Regions from separate parts of the Microbacterium sp. JZ70 genome, predicted to be linked through region 1. Evidence: riboswitches for the same ligand, from Rfam matches in the RefSeq annotation. Region 1 holds a riboswitch; each other region holds the start of a gene.

What was found. A riboswitch is a leader RNA that binds a small molecule or an ion and turns the genes downstream of it on or off. The one in region 1 is predicted to bind thiamine pyrophosphate.
Region 2: linked by a shared signal. The riboswitch ahead of thiC (phosphomethylpyrimidine synthase ThiC) and the one ahead of thiM (hydroxyethylthiazole kinase) in region 1 are both predicted to bind thiamine pyrophosphate.
Region 3: linked by a shared signal. The riboswitch ahead of M1D46_RS00060 (ECF transporter S component) and the one ahead of thiM (hydroxyethylthiazole kinase) in region 1 are both predicted to bind thiamine pyrophosphate.

Annotation. Positions count from the first base shown of each region.
Region 1 covers NZ_CP096405.1:2,723,938-2,726,194, forward strand. The annotation lists gene thiE (thiamine phosphate synthase) at 1-346, opposite strand, end outside; gene thiM (hydroxyethylthiazole kinase) at 343-1,176, opposite strand; TPP riboswitch at 1,168-1,263, opposite strand; gene M1D46_RS12625 (NUDIX hydrolase) at 1,415-2,020, shown strand; gene nadA (quinolinate synthase NadA) at 2,104-2,257, shown strand, end outside.
Region 2 covers NZ_CP096405.1:516,211-518,467, reverse strand. The annotation lists gene panD (aspartate 1-decarboxylase) at 1-152, shown strand, start outside; gene panB (3-methyl-2-oxobutanoate hydroxymethyltransferase) at 149-1,018, shown strand; TPP riboswitch at 1,058-1,165, shown strand; gene thiC (phosphomethylpyrimidine synthase ThiC) at 1,164-2,257, shown strand, end outside.
Region 3 covers NZ_CP096405.1:10,900-13,156, forward strand. The annotation lists gene M1D46_RS00055 (ABC transporter ATP-binding protein) at 1-582, opposite strand, end outside; gene M1D46_RS00060 (ECF transporter S component) at 584-1,204, opposite strand; TPP riboswitch at 1,196-1,306, opposite strand; gene M1D46_RS00065 (D-alanyl-D-alanine carboxypeptidase family protein) at 1,372-2,257, shown strand, end outside.

The sequences.
Region 1 (2,257 bases):
CGCTCAGGCCGATGATCGCGTCGTCGCCCACGAGGCCGCGCACGCGGTCGGCCGGCAGGTCGGTCTGCCCGATGTGCACCCCGTCGACCGCGGCGCCCGCGGCCCGTGCCGCGAGGTACACGTCGACGCGGTCGTTCACGAGCAGCGTCGCACGACCGCGCGTGTGCGCGGCAGCGGCCTCGACGAGGGCGAGGAGATCGGCGGCGGACAGGTCCTTGCCGCGGATCTGCACGGTCGATGCCCCTCCGTCGACCGCCTGGGCGACGACGTCGACGAGCGAGCGGCCGGTGATCGTCGCGGCGTCCGCGACGAGGTAGAGGGAGAGGTCGAGAGGTCGCGCGGTCATGCCGGCACCTCCGTCGCGAAGCGCTCGGGCGCGGAAACGTCGACCGCATCCACCTCCGCGAGCGCGTCGAGGAACGCCACCGCGAACGAGCCGGGGCCCGTCGCGACGGCCGCCGCGCGCTCGGAGGCGGCCGCGTAGACGGCGTGCGCCGCGATCGTGCCCGCGAACGCGGCATCCGGGCCATCCGCCGCCGCGACACAGGCGGCCACGACCGCTCCGAGCGAGCAGCCGCCTCCCGTCATGCGGGTGAGGAGCGCGCTCCCGCCCGCGATGCGCTCCGTGCGCGCGCCGTCGGTGACCGCGTCGACCGCGCCCGACACCGCGACGACCGCGCCCGTGCGCTCGGCGAGCGCGCGGGCGGCGTCGAGCGCCGCATCGACCTCGTCGGCCGCATCGACCCCGCGCCCGCCCGAGCCGGCGCCCGCGAGCGCGAGCACCTCCGAGGCGTTGCCGCGGATCACGGTCGGCCGGTGCGCGAGCAGGTCGCGCGCGACGCCGGTGCGCAGGCCGAGGGCGCCCACGCCCACGGGATCGAGGACCCACGGCGTGCCGGAAGCGCGTGCCGCGGCGACCGCGGCGGTCATCGCCGCGCGCTGCTCGGCGGTCGGCGTCCCGAGGTTGACCAGGAGCGCCGACGCGAACGCCGCGCACTCCCCGGCCTCCTCGGGGATGTCGGCCATCACGGGCGCCGCGCCCACCGCGAGCAGCGCGTTGGCCGTGACGTTCACGACCACGGAGTTCGTGATGCACTGCACGAGCGGCGCGGTCTCGCGCAGTCTCGACAGCACGGCCCCGGGGCCATCGGATACCGACAGGTGCGCGTCACTCATCAGCGACATCCCTCCGCTCGTCCTAACGAGATCAGGTGCATACGGGTGTGATCTCAGTCCCGGATGGGGACACCCCGTGTCACTGCGAGCGAGCATAGCGGGTCCGCGATGGCCCGCGCGCCGGGTCGCCTACGCTCGAAGGGTGACCTCCCCTTCCGCGACCGAGAGCGCCGGCATCCGCGTCGCCGTCTCGACCGTGATCTTCTCGCTGCGCTCGCGGCCCGGGGCCGACGCGCTCATGATCCCGCTCGTGCGCCGCACGCGGGAGCCGTTCGAGGGCGCGTGGGCGCTCCCGGGCGGATGGCTCGACGAGCGGGAGGGGCTCGACGACGCCGCCGCCCGCACGCTCGCCGAGACGACCGCGCTCAGCCCGAGCTACCTCGAGCAGCTCTACGCCTTCGGCGACGTCGACCGCTCCCCCACGCGCGTCGTGTCGGTCGTCTACTGGGCGCTCCTGCGCTCGGACCTCGTGGATGCGCAGCGCGCCGCGGAGGACGCGCCGGAGAACGTCGAGTGGTTCGACGTGGACGACCTGCCGGCGCTCGCCTTCGACCACAACCGGATCGTCGACTACGCCGTGTGGCGGCTGCGCAACAAGGTCGGCTACAGCCGGATCGCGCACGGCCTCCTGCCCGACGAGTTCACGCTGACCGAGCTGCGGGAGGTCTACGAGGCCGTGCTCGGGCGCCGCCTCGACCCGTCGAACTTCCGCCGCCTCCTCGAGGGCTCCGAGGCGCTCCTCCCGACCGAGTCGTTCCGCACCGGCAAGCATCGCCCGGCGCGCCTTTACCGCTACAACTCGGAGGTCGAGCTCGCCGATCGCGGGCCGCTCGGACCGGCCTGAGGAGCCCCGCTCGCCTTTGTGGTCAACCTGACTTAAAGTGGTGTCGACGACTTAGAGTCGAATCGACACGAACAGGGGTCCCCATGGCCGCGACCAGCATCACCCTCACCGCCCGCGACGCGAGCGTCGATCACGAGATCCAGGCGATCGTCTCGGGCGGCGCCGCAGGCTCGACGTGCTCGACCGACCTCGCGGCGGGGCCCTGGAGCTTCGACGCCGTCGCCGGGTACGGCCCCG
Region 2 (2,257 bases), 1.4 Mb from region 1:
ACGCGGGCGACACGATCATCGTCGTCTCCTACGCCGAGTACGACGAGAAGGACCTCGAGACGTACGAGCCCGTCGTCGTGCACGTCGACCGGGGCAACGGCATCATCCAGGTCGATGACGCGGTCGACCGTCTCCTGACGGCGCGCGCATGAGCACGCGGCCGGCGGCCCGCCCGCGCGTCGCGCCGGCCGACCTCGCCGCGCGCAAGGCCGCAGGCGAGCGCATCGCCATGGTGACCGCCTACGACCATCCCAGCGCGCAGGTGGCAGAGGCGGCAGGCGTCGACGTCGTGCTCGTGGGCGACTCGGCCGCGATGACGGTGCTCGGATACGACAGCACCGTGCCCGTCACCGTCGACGAGATGATCATGCTCACGGCCGCGGTCCGCAGGGGCCTGCAGAGTTCTCTGCTCGTCGCGGACCTGCCCTTCGGCTCGTACGAGGCCTCCGACGAGACCGCCGTCGCGACCGCGCAGCGCTTCGTGAAGGAGACGGGGTGCGATGCGGTCAAGATCGAGCGCGGCGGCACGTCGGTCGATCGCGCGCGCGCCATCGTCCGCGCGGGCATCCCCGTCATGGGGCACGTCGGCCTCACGCCGCAGACGGCGACCGCCCTCGGCGGATACCGTGCCCAGGGCCGGACCGCCGACGACGCGCTCGCGGTGTGCGAGAGCGCACTCGCGCTGCAGGAGGCCGGATGCTTCGCGATCGTCTTCGAGGCGATCCCGAGCGACGTCACGGACGCCCTGATGCCCCGGATGAGCGTCCCCGTGATCGGCATCGGCGCGGGCCCCGCCACCGACGGCCAGGTGCTCGTATTCCATGACCTTCTCGGCATATACGGGGGTCATGCGGCGCGCTTCGTCAAGCGGTACGCGGAGCTGCGGGGGGACATGATCGCCGGCGTCGAGCGCTATGTCGCGGAAGTCCGCGCGGGACAGTACCCCGCGACCGAGCACGGCTACTCCATGCCCGAAGAGGAATCTGCCCGGCTGAGGGAGCTGCTCGACGCGCTCTGACCCGCCGACTTGCGCGACCGCGGCTCCCTGCTACTCTGATCCGGTCCACACGGGAGTCCCAGCAGGGGCTGAGAACGAGCTGACGCTGCTCGCGACCGTCGAACCTGTTCGGGTCATGCCGGCGTAGGAAGTAGGAGCAGCTCTTTTGCGCACCCTGGAAGCGACGCATTCGCTCGCATATCTGCACGACGACGAGCACGGGATCCGGGTGCCGGTCACCCGCATCGCGCTCACGGACTCGCCGAACGGCGAGCGGAACGAGCCGTTCACGGCCTATCGGACGTCGGGTCCGGGCAGCGACCCGGTGAGGGGGCTGCCGCCGCTGAGGGCCGACTGGATCGCCGCACGCGGCGACGTCGAGGAGTACGACGGGCGCCCGCGCGACCTCCACGACGACGGCCGTGCGGCCGCGCGGCGCGGCGCCGCCTCCGCGGAGTGGCGGGGAGAGTCCGCCCGCCCGCGCCGCGCACGTCCCGGCCGGCGCGTGACGCAGATGCACTACGCGCGGCAGGGCGTCATCACGCCCGAGATGCGGTTCGTCGCGCTGCGCGAGGGGTGCGACGTCGAGCTCGTCCGCTCGGAGCTCGCGGCGGGGCGCGCGATCATCCCGAGCAACATCAACCATCCCGAGAGCGAGCCCATGATCATCGGGCGGGCGTTCCTCGTCAAGATCAACGCGAACATCGGGAACTCGGCCGTCACGAGCTCGATCGCCGAGGAGGTCGAGAAGCTCCAGTGGGCGACGACGTGGGGCGCCGACACGGTCATGGACCTCTCCACGGGCGACGACATCCACACAACGCGCGAGTGGATCATCCGGAACGCGCCCGTGCCGATCGGGACGGTCCCGATCTACCAGGCGCTCGAGAAGGTCGACGGGCAGGCGCATCGCCTCACCTGGGAGATCTTCCGCGACACCGTGATCGAGCAGTGCGAGCAGGGCGTCGACTACATGACGATCCACGCGGGCGTGCTGCTGCGCTACGTGCCGCTCACGGCAGAGCGGGTGACGGGCATCGTCTCGCGCGGCGGCTCGATCATGGCGGGCTGGTGCCTCGCCCACCATCGCGAGAACTTCCTCTACACGCACTTCGACGAGCTGTGCGAGATCTTCGCGCAGTACGACGTCGCGTTCTCGCTCGGCGACGGCCTGCGTCCCGGCTCGACGGCCGACGCCAACGACGTGGCGCAGTTCGCCGAGCTCGACACGCTCGCCGAGCTCACGCACCGGGCGTGGGA
Region 3 (2,257 bases), 940 kb from region 1:
GTGCGCGACGACGCGCGACACCGCGTCGCGCACCTCGACGACCCCCTCGGGATCGAGGTTCGCGGTCGGCTCGTCGAGCAGCAGGAGCCCGGGGCGCATGGCGAGCGCACCGGCGAGGGCGAGGCGCTGCTTCTGCCCGCCCGACAGCGCGGACGTCGAGCGGTCGAGCGGCACGTCGAGGCCGACGATCGCGAGCGCCTCCTGCACGCGCGACCAGATCTCGTCGTGCGGGACGCCGAGGTTCTCGCACCCGAACGCGACGTCGTCCCCGACGCGCGCAAGCACGGCCTGTGCGTCGGGGTCCTGCTGCACGAGCCCGGTCCGTCCGCGTGCGGCCTCCGGCGGCGCGCCGTCGACGAGGAGACGGCCCGCCTGCTCTCCCTCGTCCTCGCCGCCGAGCACGCCGGCGAGCGCCTGCAGCACGGTCGACTTGCCCGATCCGCTCGCTCCGAGAAGCAGCACGCGCTCCCCCGGCCGGATCGACAGCGTGACGTCCTGGGCCGCCCATGCCAGGCGCGTGCCGTACCGCCATCCCCACCCCTCGGCGAGGATGCCGCAGGGGCGGGTCTCCGCGGCCGTCACGTCAGACGCGTCGCGCGACGTCGCGCCCCGCGGCGAAGCGGCTGAGCGCTCCGGTCGCCGCGAGTGCGCGCACGATCGCCCAGCCGCCGAGGCCGGCGATGACGGCGCCCGACAGCGTCGTCGACGCGATGTAGATGGCCGTGAAGGCCGCGTCAGCCCCCGCGTACCAGTTGACGATGTCGTTGATGCCGCAGGCGAGGCCCGCCGCAGCGCCCGCGAGCGCCGCGACGACGGGACCGAAGGCGCGGTACAGGAAGATCGCGAGGACGATCTCGGCGCCGAGGCCCTGCACGAGGCCGGAGACGATCGTGAGCGGACCCCACTGGTTGCCGACGAGCGCCGAGATCACGGCGGCGAGCAGCTCGGTGTAGAGCGCGGCGCCCGGCTTGCGGACGACGAGTCCGCCGATCACGCCCGCGATGAGCCACGGGCCGGCGACGAGGCCGCCGAGCCCGGGCAGGAGCGGGCTGAGCAGCGTGCTCGGCAGCTCGTAGGCGATGTTCCAGACGAGGAACACGACCGCGCACGCGACGCCGATCACGCTCGCGACGACGATGTCGACGACCCGCCACGTGAAGCGGCGGCCGGTCGCGGTCTGTCCTGCGGAAACGGACGTGGACATTCGTTCTCCTTCCTTCGCCGGCATGACCCGGATCAGGTTCGACGGTCGACGCGCGGCTCGCGTCCTCTCAGTCCGGCTCGGCGGACTCCCGTGTGATGTGGGCTGATTCTACTCGCATCCCACGAGCCGCTTCCCGTCTTCGCAGGAGCAGCGGGTACCGTATGCGGGTGGCAATCGACGACATCCCTGCGGCGGAGACCGCGCCGTCGCAGGACGCCGCTGCGGCGCTCACGGCGCTCGGCTGGGTCGACCCCGACGCCGTCGCCGCCTCGCGCACGGCCGGCGCGCTTCCCACGAGCCGCCTCGTGCCCGTCGAGCCGTCGCTCCTTCCGCCGCGCACCCGCCGCCGGTTCTGGCTCGGGCCGACCGTCACTCTCGGCGTGCTCGCCCTCGGCTACGTCGCGTCCTGCGCGGTGTGGCCGCTCGCGAACGTCGCCCCCACCATCTCGGATCTCACCGTCGAGACGCCGATCGGCGAGGAGTTCCCCGTCACCTGGCCGGAGGACGGCATCGCCGCCCTCGCTGCGGAGGGCGGCCCCGGCGGCCCGATCGCCTCGAGCGACGAGGCGCTGCCGATGGCGAGCATCACGAAGATCATCACCGCGCTCATGATCATCGAGCGCGAGGGCCTCGAGCTGGGTCAGGATGGGCCGTCCTACGCCTTCACGCAGGCCGACAGCGACGAGTACTGGGCCTATCTCACGGCCGATGAGTCGTCGCTCGATGTCCCCGTGGGCGGCACGCTCACGCTGCACGAGATGCTGCAGGGCGTCATGCTCGGCTCGGCGAACAACTACGTCGACCGGCTCGTCCTCGAGCTGTGGGGCACGCAGGAGGCCTGGCTCGCCGATGCGCAGGCCTGGCTCGCGCAGCACGAGCTCACGGGCATCACGGTGGCCGACCCGAGCGGCATCGACCCGGCGAACACCGCCGACGCGCGCTCGCTCATCCGCCTCGCCGAGATCGCGCTCGAGGATCCGGTCCTCGCGAGCATCATGGCCGAGGACTCCGTCGTGCTCCCGGGAGCGGGGCTCGTCGAGAACTCGAACCCGC